3 regions of the Shewanella sp. 10N.286.48.B5 genome follow, and region 3 is predicted to be linked to each of the others. Evidence: predicted binding sites of a transcription regulator. Region 3 holds the regulator's gene; each other region holds the start of a gene.

Region 1 (4,297 bases), on a different contig from region 3:
TACAAGCATCATTGAGCCCTAATGAAGCAACTAGTTATGCGTTAACTGGTGGCGAAGATTATGAGTTGATGTTTACTGTACCAGAATCTCAACGTGGCGCTTTGGATATTGCACTGATCCACGCTGGGGTTAAATTTATTAAAGTAGGTCAAATTTGTGCCGGCGAAAAGTTACGCTTAGTGGCTGATGGCAAACCTTTTGAGCTAGAAAAAAATAGTTTTGAGCATTTCTAATGAAGTTTATTTCAACCGATCCAGCCGTTAAGAAATTAACCTTAACAAACCCTGTACACTTTTTAGCATTAGGTTTTGGCAGTGGTTTAGCCGCCAAAGCCCCGGGCACCTTTGGTACCCTTGCCGCAGTGCCGATTGTGTACTTGATGAGCTTTTTAAGCCTATCGGCTTTTATTTTTATCACGCTAATTAGCTGCCTTGTTGGTATTTATATTTGTGATAAAGCCGCTAAAGATATGGGCGTTCATGATCATGGCGCAATTGTGTGGGATGAAGTCGCAGGCTTAATGATCACCATGATTGCCGCCCCTGCTGGGGTAATTTGGTTAGTGGTTGGTTTTGCGTTATTTCGTTTTTTCGATATTTTAAAACCGTGGCCAATTCGTTGGCTCGACGCTAAAGTGCATGGCGGTTTTGGGATCATGATTGATGATGTATTAGCGGGGATTTTCTCGTTAATTTGTTTACAGTTGTTGGCTTATTATATTTAACCAATGATACTTTAATCTCTTTAAAGCTAATCCCATTAAACGTTAAGCCCACTTCATAGTGGGCTTTTTAATGGGCGATGATTAATGGATGATGCTTAAAGCTGCAAGATTATTGCAATAGCTCTCTAGCATTCGCTAAGGTATTTTCAGTTATCACATCACCCGCGAGTAGTCTTGCTAGCTCATTGACTCGCTCTTGTTTATCCAATGACTTCATATTCGTCTCAGTGCCGCCACTTTTGGTGAATTTATTCACTAGCATATGTTGGTGACCATTACCTGCAACTTGCGGTAAATGCGTCACACAGAGCACCTGAGTTGATTGACCTAAGCTGCGTAGCATTCTTCCCACAACTGCTGCAGTAGGTCCTGAAATACCTACATCCACTTCATCGAATATCAAGGTTGGTGTTGATACCTTTTTAGCGGTGATAACCTGAATACCAAGCCCAATACGTGACAATTCGCCACCAGAAGCTACTTTGGCAATGGGCTGCATCGGTTGACCGGGGTTGGTGGTAACCAAGAATTCAACTTGATCACAACCAGAAACTGATTGTAGTTCTGGGTTAAAATTCACCTCAATGCAGAATCTGCCTTTGGGCATATTTAACTCTTGAATCGATTGGGTGACTAACTTATTAAGCTCTTTAGCATAGCGGTTACGGCTATGGCTGAGTTTTTGGGCGCTAATTACGTAAGCTTTTTTGCTTTCATCTACTTGCTGCTGAATTTCATCAAGCCTTGTGGCATCGTTATTAAGCTCGCTAAGTTCAGCTTTTAAAGCTTGGTGATGCTCAAACAGTTGCTCAGAGCTCACATGGTGTTTTCTTGATAATTGCATCGCCTTTGAAATGCGCTGCTCAAGGTAAGCAAAGTGTTCAGGATCGAGTTCTATTCGGCTTAAATAGTCCTGAACTTCGCTGCTGCTTTCCTGCACTTGAATTAACGCTTCATTGAGCATTTGAGCAATATTACTTAGTTGTGGGTCAAACTCAGTTAGGTTTTCAGCTAAGCCCACGACCCGATTAAGTAAAGATTCAATATTGGCTTCATCGTCATCACACAGTAATTGCAGGCTGGATTGGCAGGTATCAATTAACTCTGTGCCGTTAGCAAGGCGTTTATGCTCTTGCTCAATCTCAATAAATTCACCGGCTTTAAGATCAAACTCATCAAGCTCTTCAACTTGATATTGCACTAGCTGTTTTCTGGCGATACGCTCTTGCTGATTTTGTTGTAATTGTTTCAGTTCATTTTCGATTAACTTACAGCGTTGATAGCTTTTGCTTACCCCATCAAGCAATAATTTATGGTTGGCGTAGCTATCAAGAAGGGTCAGTTGATGCTCGCTTTTTAACATTGCATGATGCGCGTGTTGGCCGTGAATACCGACAAATAATTGCCCTAGAGATTTAAGCTGGGCTAACGGAACTGGATTACCATTTATATAGGCACGTGAGCGGCCATCGGCATTAATTGTTCTTCTTAAGATACATTCGTCTTCGACATCAAGGTCATTGTCCTCTAGCCAGCGCTTAGCAAATGGCACATCATCTAAGCTAAAGCGGGCACTCACTTCGGCTTTGGTTGCACCTGGTCTAACGCTATTGGCATCTGAGCGATTACCAAGGCATAAGCCCAGGGCATCAATAGCAATGGATTTACCAGCACCGGTCTCACCAGTAATGCTGGTCATGCCAGCTTTAAAGTCGAGTTCTAGAAAACGTACAATTGCGAAATTATTAATGCTTAATTGGCACAGCATAATCAATCCTTGTGTGAATAACCATCAAACCACTGTATCTGCATACAGTTTACACTGTTTTTATATACAGTAAAGTACTGTATAAAAAAATGGTGCTGATTTTTTATACGAGGATTAAACCAAGGCGCTTAAGATTTTTTCAATAATGGGCAAACTAATAAAGGTGGCTGTAGTGCTGATCAATATGCACTTGGCACTTGATAAGGCATAGATTTGGTAACGCTGTGCCAGTAAGTAAACACTTGCTGCTGTCGGCAGTGCCGCCAGAATGACGCCCATAAAAACTAGCTCAGACTCCACCTTAAAATAGCTTAATAAAACATAGGCAAGTAACGGCTGGACAATGAGTTTTAAACTATTCAGCAAGCTCATTTCAAGGGCGATATTATGTTTCTTAGGCCCAGCTTTTGCGCCGCGATGCATGGCTTTAGCTAACACCATGCCAATGGCAAATAAGGCGCAGGGGCTAGAGGTGTTTCCGATTAACCGAAACATCATGCTGATACTGTCAGGTAGGTTTATTTTGAGCGCTGATACCAATACCCCTAGGGCGCAACCAATAACAATGGGGTTGGTGATTAATGCGTTGAGCATAATCATAATAGGATGACGTTGTTGGGTTTTATTCACCGCAAGTTCCATGCTCACCAGTGCAAATGCGAACATGATAATGGACAGTAGACTGGCAATGGCTGCGGTGGCGATGGCTTGATTGTTATCAGGATACAAGCTCATCATTAAAGGGAACCCAATAAAGGCGGTATTACCAAAACTGGTGTTTAGGCCTCTAATTGCAGCTAGCGCGGGCTGTTTATTGTCTGCAAGGGTTGAGATGATCACTGTAATACAATATGTGCCCGCCATAGCGAGGCCAAAGGCGAATATAAATCCCCATTGCAGAATATCGTTAATGTCAGTTTCGGCCAGTGCAATAAATAAAATAGCAGGGAAGGCGATATAGTAGACGTATTTATTTAGCGCCGAGTCACTATCTTGGGGGAGTAATTTAAGTTTCTGGACACTAAAGCCAATAACCATGATGCCAAAAACAGCTATAAGTGGGGTTAGGATACTAGGCAAGCTTGATTCCTTTTTAGGACCTTGAATGACATATCAATAATGTGGGCGTTGGATATCTTACTTTAATGGCGCCAATAAGATATTAGATAAAGGTAAGGTATGAGATGAATCTAAGCTATTCAAATAAGTTAAGTTTTTAAATTAAACTAAGATAAGAAAAACTGCATAGATCTGATACGACAAGGAGGATGTAAATGTTGCCCATCAGGTTGGCATTAGAGTATAAAGCTATCTGTTAGCGGTATCTTTAATAAGGGCATGATGACAGGCCCTTATTAAAGAGTGCTATTGCTACTTAAAGAGTGCTATTGCTACTTTAAAAGTATCATTGCTGCAGACTGATGCCGATATTAGACACGCCAGCATCAATGATTTCTTTGCGTAATTCCTTAATGAATTCAGGTGTGATTTTTGTTGTTTCTTCAATCACATCTAATAACATTCCTTGTAAGTGCTTCTCTTCTTGCATTACAGGATGGTTAAATACGAACTCTTCTACAACATCTTCATTCATGACGTCTTCAAGTTCTTCAATGCTAATGGCTTCAATATAGTTGGCCACTGTACTTGATGATAATTTACTGACGTTGGTAATATCTTCTTCGATTTTAGCTTGTATGCCACCGAGTAAAGTCGATAACGCTACAGCAGCATCCATTGCAGGATAAACACCGTAGGCTTCAAAATCTGCAGGCTCAGGGGTATTTTCATCTAAACGCTGTAAG
Region 2 (4,297 bases), on a different contig from region 3:
CAATATGGGGTTGTCTCTGCTAAATCTTGCATTGAGAAAACCCGGCACAGTCACTTCGTCAGGCTGCTGTTCGCCCACCACCAAGCCTTTGGGATCAATCAAAAACGTTCTAATAATTGATGGATAAAGGCTTTTAAAGTCCAACACTAAAACATCTTTGTAAAAACCCGGGATAGAATCCATCACATAGCCACCAGGAGATTCAAGTCCATCACTAGCTGGGTGAGCAGGGGCAACAAAACCGCTTCGATGTAAGTGCGGTAGGTATAAATTATTAAAAGCAGCAACAGATGCGCCAACGCGGCCAAATTCTAAGCCGGTTAGTTTGGCCCGTTCAATGGCAAAAGCCAGCAACTGGGTTTTATCAAAAATATCCCATACTAGGCGGCAATCGGTAATATTATAAAACGCCAATGCGACTTTATCATGGGCAAACAAATGACAGATTTCTTGGCTGCGATTATCAACATGGTCAATAGCCTTGCCTTCATTTAGTAATTGTTGCGATACGTGCTCTAATGAATAGCGTTCAAAATGATAGAATGCCGCTTTAATCCAATCGATGCCATCTAGCACCACTCGCCCCGGTAAAGATAAGGTTTCAGGGCGATGCTTATCTTCAACCTTCCAGCTTAATACCGTCGCCCCACGACCAATGGTTAACGGTATCGAATGTAACTGACAACGTTTATACAATAGTGACAAATCAAAAGTGACGACCGCCCAGCCAATAATGACATCAGGATCATATTCGGCAAACCAAACAATTAATCGCTTAATAAGCTCAACTTCGGTAACCACCCACTGAATATAGTGCTCTGACTCTTGAGGCTGTCCCACCATAATGACTAATTGATAATCTTGCCCATATAAGCCAACTGAATATAACTCGCCGCTAGGGCTACATTCGAAATCCAACGAAATCATAGAAAGCGAGATGTCATTATCGCTTTTTCTTGCTTTTACAGCTTGGTACACCGGCAATTGACTTAAGCTGGTATTCTGACTGTTACATAAATCAGCCTCTAAACTAGATTGCCCGATAAACTCAACATCAAAGGCAATAAAGCGTTCTATCAAATATCGCTGCTCTGCCCTAATATCTGCCTCATAAATCTCAATCCCCATATCATTGGCAATCCGCAATAACAGCCTTTGTACACTGGCTGACTTTAAATAAATACAGGCGATAGCTTGGTGATTAAAGTTTTTAAGCGCGATAGTTTCGATTCTGCAACCTTGATGAATATGTCCTGCGAGTTTTGGTATATCTATTTGACGGCAAAAACACACTACTTCAGCCCCGTCCACTTCTATCAGCACAGGGCCAGATCTCGTTTTTAAATAATATTGCAATATAAGTCGACCATCACGAAAAGCTGAATGCCGCGTCAACACTCGCCCTTTGATAGAAGTCACCTTATTTACGCTTACTGTCATAGTTTTTGGCTCGATTAAATATTTCGTGCAGTTCAATTCACTGTTATTATGTACAGCATATAACAGCGAACACATAAACAGTAAGCAAAGAATGCGAATAGGTCACTCATGTTAACGGATAAAGTCAAAAGTCAGATCCGCACTATCTATAAAGATATCGCGGCGGCAATGCCAAATTTTCGCTCTCGCCGTGAGCAAAACTATATGGTGGCTGAAATATCTAAAACACTGGCCGGTGAATATGACAAACACCGTCGCATTATGGTTTGTGAAGCCGGCACCGGTATTGGTAAATCCTTATCCTATATTCTTGGCACGATTCCGTTAGCCATTGCCAGCAAGAAAAAAGTCTGTATAGCAACGGCAACCGTAGCATTACAAGAGCAATTACTGCATAAAGATTTACCCTTCTTTTTGCAACAGTCTGGGGTAGACTTTAAATTTGGTTTAGTCAAAGGCCGTCAGCGCTATGTTTGCTTAGCAAAGCTTGAAGCCATGATTGGCCCCGAAGACACCTCACAAATGGCGATGTGGCAGACAAAGCCTGATCAAAGCCAGATTGACCAACTCAAAAAAATCCATAAAGATTACCAAGATAAAAAGTGGAACGGTGAAATCGACACTTTAGAGCAACCTGTTCCTGACTTTTTATGGCAGCAAATATGCTGTGATAAACACAGCTGCCATCGTCAGTTATCCAATCATCATAACTGCCCTTTTCATAAAGCCCGTGAAGATGTCGAAACCTGGGACGTACTCATTGTTAACCACAGTTTGTTATTTGCCGACTTAGAACTGGGCGGCGGCGTTATTTTACCAGAGCCTGAAGAGATGTTTTATGTCATCGATGAGGCGCATCATCTGCCAACAGTTGCCAGAGATTTCTCCAGCGCCCAAGCAAGTCTTCGCGGCACAGCTGATTGGCTAGAAAAGGCAGGTAAAACCTGCTCTAAATTACAAAACCAATTAAAAACCACTCATATTATTGCACCAGTGCAAGCGATGCTAGATCACATTAATGAGCTGGTTAGCCAGCTTAATCAAGTGGCACATTTTTGTGATACCCAGCCGCAGCTCTTTGCCAACCCAGAAACCCGTTTAAGATTTGAAAATGGCAAATTACCAGAGTCATTACTCATACAGGCCGAAAACTTAGCTTCAGCATCGAATTCTGCATTAAAGCAATTTAATAAAATTCAAACCGTTTTAAGTGAAGCGATAAAAGATGGTGAGTTACCTAAACATCAATCAGAAACAGTGCTTTCAGAAGCAGGCTTTATTTCCCAGCGTTTAGAAAACTTGCATAAATTATGGAAAATGCTCGCTAAAGAAGACTCAAAAAAAGGTGCGCCCATGGCGCGCTGGGCTGAACTGATCACAGGTAAACAACAGGATTATTTATTTTGTGCGTCTCCTATTGAAGTGGGTTTCATGCTCGAATCTATGCTGTGGCAAAAAGCCGCAGGTGTTGTATTGTGCAGCGCAACACTGCGGGCGCTGAATAATTTTAATCATTTTGCCCATCAAGTCGGGTTATCATTAAATGATGGCAGCCGCTTTTTGGCGTTACTATCGCCATTTGATTATCAAAATAATGCCACATTATTTATTCCTCAAATGAAGAATGAGCCTACAGATGAAGCCTTTACCGATGAGCTTGCAGAGCAGATATTGGCATTAGTTGAAGATGAAATGGCAACATTGGTGCTGTTTGCCTCTTATTGGCAAATGGAAAAGGTGACAGATCAAATTATTGGTAAAATGCCTAAAGAGCAGTTATTTGTTCAAGGAACTATGCCAAGACAACAGGTGCTAACTCAACATAAAGCCCGTTGTGATGCCGGAAAAGCCAGTATTATCTTTGGCACAGGCAGTTTTTCAGAAGGATTAGATTTACCTGGGGATTACCTTACCAACCTGATTGTCACCAAACTGCCCTTTGCAGTGCCGACATCACCAGTTGAACAAGCACATGCGGAATATATAAAAAGCAAAGGTGGCAACCCTTTCCTACAATTAACCATTCCAGATGCGTCACGTAAATTAATCCAAAGTTGTGGTAGATTACTGCGCAAAGAAGACGATTATGGCCGAGTGACTATTTTAGACCGCCGCCTAATTACCAAGCGTTACGGTAAATCGTTACTCGATGCCCTACCGCCATTTCGTAAAGTTATTGAATAGGTATTTTTTTGGAATTTTTGTTAGACCCTAGTCATTGGGTCATTCTGGCGATAATTGGTGTTGTTGCAGGTTTTATAGATGCCGTTGTTGGCGGTGGCGGTTTGCTTTCTATCCCTGCACTGCTAACAATGGGAGTTCCACCCCATTTAGCATTGGGTACCAATAAGCTCGCAGCCTGTTTCGGCTCTATTACTGCAGGTTATACCTACTACAAACAACAACTCATTAAACCTTCCTTCTGGCGGGCTGCATTTTTGACGACCTTTATAGGTGCCATCATCGGCAGTTTTTTAGTTTATTTTATTGATGCTGCTTGGCTCGAAAAAATCTTACCGCTGATCATTATCGGGATTGCAATCTACACCCTTATAAGTCCCAAAGCGATGGGCGAAACTATCATCAATCAACCCACCGGGTTGCCATCTCAAAACAAACAAATAGTGCAAGGAATGACCTTAGGTGCTTATGATGGTTTTGCAGGCCCCGGTATTGGCGCATTTTGGACAGTATCCAGCATCAGGCTGCATAAGCTGCCATTATTAAACAGCTGCGCCTTAGCAAGGCTAATGACCTCAGTGAGTAATGTTACCGCATTAGTCATTTTTGCCTTATTAGGCGAAGTGGATTGGATATTAGGTTTGTGGATCGGTGTTTGTATGATGGCGGGATCATT
Region 3 (4,297 bases):
CCGCATAGTTCGGCACATTGGCCTCGATAAGTACCTATTTTATCGATTTTAGTCCAAGCTTCATTGATGAAACCAGGATTTGCATCTTTTTTAACGGCAAATGCTGGTACCCACCAAGAGTGGATAACGTCATCCGAGGTCATTAAAAAACGTACTTTACGATTTATTGGTAAAACCAGCGGCTTATCGACCTCTAAAAGATAGGTGTCGGTTTTATCTGCGGTGCCAGTAATTTGGTCTGCTGGGGTAGATAATAAACTGAAAAACTCGACATCTTCATTGAAATAGCTGTAATGCCATTTCCATTGAGAGCCCGTCACTTTGACTGTCAGTTCAGCATCGCTGGGATCTTCCATAGCAATCAGCGTTTTTGTTGCTGGGATTGCCATGCCAATTAGGATTAGAAATGGCAATACTGTCCAAGCTATTTCAACCTTGGTACTGTCATGAAAGTCGGCTGCAACTGCACCCTTAGATTTTCTGTGATAGATCATGGAATAAATCATGATCCCAAAGACCACGACACCAATGGCGCAACAGATATACAAAATAATCATATGCAGGTCGTAAACCTGGCCACTGATCTCTGTTACACCTTGAGTCATGTTTAAGGGCATCTCTGCCGCTGTGAGTGGGGTTGCAAGCAACGCCACCATTAATCCGTACAACAATCGCTTCACAAGACTACTCCTCTGCTAATTGCGAATTGCAATTACAAAGAAAAGCCACACAGTAATACTCTGCTCTATGCAAACTTTTCATACCCGAAAAAGTTTGATCATTTCAAAGTACACGGTGGCTTTGAGCTTGAAAACTCAATTATGTTATTACGTTACGGTGCCACACTTGTACCTAATACTGAACTTATCAATTATATTTGACGCTTTACATTCAAGGCTTTCTATACCGCACGGTACCAGCTCAATCTTTTAATAGCGTTTGTATCTTTTTGACATTTATTCTCGGCAGTACGATAAATTGTTACTACCTTGTTAACTACATTACTTGGAGATTAAATATTGATCAAGATCACTTTATCATCTAATTTGCTGAAAAAAGTGCAAAAAAAAAGCCCCTCAGCGTAGTGAAGGGCTTTTTTAGTCATATTTTACTAGTGAAACGAGGTAAGGTTTACCCGAGTCGGTACTGCTAAAGTTTGCGTTAATGGGTCGCCTTCAGGTAAGTGAGTATTTACATCTTCAATGATAAGCCCTTGGGCTAAGGCATTTTTGGCAACCAATTGAATGCGGCGATTGTCGCGGGCATCTAATGGTGGTGTCCAAGTAATTACTGCACTTGAAGTACCGTTAGTGAGCGCTTTTTCCATCGCCCACAGGGTTTCGACTTCATCTTTGGTGTGAACTAACAATACTCTGTCCATACGAACATTGGCATTAGCAAGAATTTGCTTATAACCGATATGCGGCGGATTAATCAGTACAATCCAACGGCCTTGCTGACTTAAAATGGCTAACTGACTGCATAATTGAGTCAATTCAGTTAAGCCTTGGTTTTGGGTGCGCTTGGTTTCAATCCCTTGTTTAGTGGGTAAGGGATCAGATGCCATATCTACCCATAATCCAGGGTGACGCGGTGCATTGCCTATTAATGTGTTCATAACCAACCTCCATTACGAATAACGCCAACAGCAAGCCCTTCAATCGTTAGGTTTTGGCAACTTAAATCAACTTTAATCGGCTCATATTCTGCATTTTCAGCATGTAAATAAATAATATTGCCTTTCTTTTCAAATCTTTTCACGGTTACATCGTCTTCAAGACGTGCCACTACAACTTGACCATTGGTGGCAGTTTGCATTTTATGCACTGCTAATAAGTCGCCCTCTAAAATACCAATGTCTTTCATACTGTCGCCTCGAACGCGTAGTAAGAAATTAGCATTGGGCTTAAACATTTCTGGGTCAACTTGGAAATACTGTTCAACATGCTCTTGAGCAAGGATAGGTTCACCTGCAGCAACTTGGCCGATAAGTGGTAAGCCTGCTTCAACTTCCTCCTCCACCTGCACCATGCGGATCCCGCGAGAGGTACCAGGAATAATTTCAATACAGCCTTTTTTTGCCAGTGCTTTTAAGTGTTCTTCAGCGGCATTGGCGCTTTTGAAGCCTAATCGAGTTGCAATTTCTGCACGAGTTGGCGGCATACCTGTTTCGGCGATATTACATTTAATTAGCTCTAATATTTCAGCTTGGCGTGGCGTTAAAGGTCTCATATTGATTCCTGTTTTTTTATACAGTGACTGTCATTATATACAGTATCGGTGGTCGCGCAAGTATTAACCAAATTAATTTAACTATTATCATCTAATTCTTGTTGGCTATATATGGGGGCACGGTTAAGTATATGTAATTTAATTATTTAGTTAATGAAGGTAAGTCAGCTTTTTAAACCGATGAAATTGGCTATTTCTCACATCGTTTGTTTAAACAGTATATTTATACAGTAGTGTTGATTGAAAATAGGTTGGTTGTTATTCGGATATGGCTATTTTTACTGAACAAATATTCTCTGTATAGACCCTTGTTAGTGAAACTGAACCATTATCTGGTATTCTATGGCCAATTAATTGATGTTGAATATGCGAACACTCATGTTAAAACCTGACTCAATCATAGCAAAATCATTACGTTGGATTCAAAAACTGATGGTGCACACGGTTGTTGTGCCTGAAGATCCCTTTGCCGATCTGAACTTAGACCCAGATAAACCAGTGGTCTATGTGATGAAGACAGAATCACTCAGTGATATTGCGGCATTAAATGAAGTGACCGCCAAATATGGCTTACCGAGCCCTTATGAGCGACTAGACGTTGATGGCTTAAATACCCCTAGAATTGTGTGTATTGAAGGTCGTAAGCCTCTATTTGGCAAGCGTTTAAGTGGCGAAAAATTTGTTGATAACTTCACCAGCTTATTAGCCTTACATAAAAAAAATGATCAACTTGATATTCAATTGGTGCCAGTGAGTCTGTATTGGGGACGTATCCCTGGTAAAGAAGATGACACCATGACCGCAGCCGTATTTGAGCGTGAAAACCCGACCTGGTTACGTAAATGGTTGATGATTTTGTTCTTAGGTCGCCATAGCTTTATTCAATTTTCAAATGCTATGTCGCTACGTTATATGGCTGATGAACACGGCACTGATGTCAGTATTGCGCATAAACTTATCCGTGTGGCGCGAGTGCACTTTAGACGCCAACGTAAAGTGATGACAGGCCCACAACTGCCAAATCGTCAGGCAATGTTCAACTCATTATTAAAGTCTGATGCCATTGCTCAAGCGATAAAAGAAGAAGCGCTTAATAAAAAAATTCCTGAAGACAAAGCCCGCGAAAAAGCTATTCAGTATTTAGATGAAATTGCAGCGGATTACTCAGACAGCTTAGTGCGTATTGCTGAGCGCTTTCTTACTTGGTTGTGGAATAAGTTATACAGCGGTATTAGCATTAAAAGCGCTGAAAAAGTGCGTAAGCTGCATCATGATGGTCATGAAATTGTCTATGTGCCTTGCCATCGTAGCCACATGGATTACCTACTGCTGTCGTATATTTTGTATTACCAAGGCATGGTGCCGCCGCATATTGCCGCCGGTATTAATTTAAACTTTTGGCCAGCAGGCCCTATGTTCCGCCGTGGTGGTGCTTTCTTTATTCGTCGTAGCTTTAACGGTAATAAACTTTATACCGCAGTGTTTCGTGAGTATTTAGATCAGTTATTTGCTAAAGGCTATTCGGTTGAATACTTCACCGAAGGTGGTCGTTCTCGTACCGGTCGTTTATTAGCGCCTAAGACCGGCATGTTAGCGATGACAGTTAACTGTGTACTGCGGGGCATTGAACGCCCAGTAACCTTAGTGCCAGTTTATCTTGGTTATGATCATGTGATGGAAGTGTCCACCTATCATAAAGAGTTAAGCGGTAAGAAAAAGCAAAAAGAATCAGTGTGGCAGGTCTTTGGTGCGCTGCGTAAATTAGGCAACTTTGGCCAAGGTTACGTTAACTTTGGCGAGCCAATCAATGTGCAGCAATTTTTAAATCAACAATCGCCAAATTGGCGTGAAGAAATTGCTCAAGATCCGGATCAAAAGCCATCATGGTTAACGCCAGCAGTAAATGTATTGGCCAATAAAGTGATGACTAACATCAATGGCGCCGCCGCAGCGAGTTCGGTGACATTAGCAAGTATGGCGCTGCTGGCTTCAGAGCAAAACGCCCTGCAGCGCAGTGAGCTTGAAACCCAGCTAGACCTCTACCTGAAAATCTTAAAGGATGTTC

Evidence for each region. Region 3 encodes LexA, which represses DNA repair genes until DNA is damaged. Its sites were predicted from a motif close to TACTGTATNNNNATACAGTA; they were not measured.
Region 1: recN (DNA repair protein RecN) is a predicted target of LexA. The motif match lies at 2,523-2,542, and genes of this name have one in related genera.
Region 2: dinG (ATP-dependent DNA helicase DinG) is a predicted target of LexA. The motif match lies at 1,479-1,498, and genes of this name have one in related genera.

Annotation. Positions count from the first base shown of each region.
Region 1 is NZ_MCVG02000001.1:235,579-239,875, forward strand. Features, by position in the region: gene thiL (thiamine-phosphate kinase) at 1-233, shown strand, start outside; gene BCU57_RS01030 (phosphatidylglycerophosphatase A) at 233-724, shown strand; gene recN (DNA repair protein RecN) at 834-2,492, opposite strand; gene BCU57_RS01040 (AEC family transporter) at 2,607-3,572, opposite strand; gene BCU57_RS01045 (YjaG family protein) at 3,898-4,297, opposite strand, start outside.
Region 2 is NZ_MCVG02000001.1:848,381-852,677, reverse strand. Features, by position in the region: gene BCU57_RS03695 (DNA polymerase II) at 1-1,440, opposite strand, end outside; gene dinG (ATP-dependent DNA helicase DinG) at 1,549-3,624, shown strand; gene BCU57_RS03685 (TSUP family transporter) at 3,633-4,297, shown strand, end outside.
Region 3 is NZ_MCVG02000004.1:170,171-174,467, reverse strand. Features, by position in the region: gene coxB (cytochrome c oxidase subunit II) at 1-680, opposite strand, end outside; gene BCU57_RS19705 (cell division inhibitor SulA) at 1,112-1,618, opposite strand; gene lexA (transcriptional repressor LexA) at 1,615-2,232, opposite strand; gene plsB (glycerol-3-phosphate 1-O-acyltransferase PlsB) at 2,611-4,297, shown strand, end outside.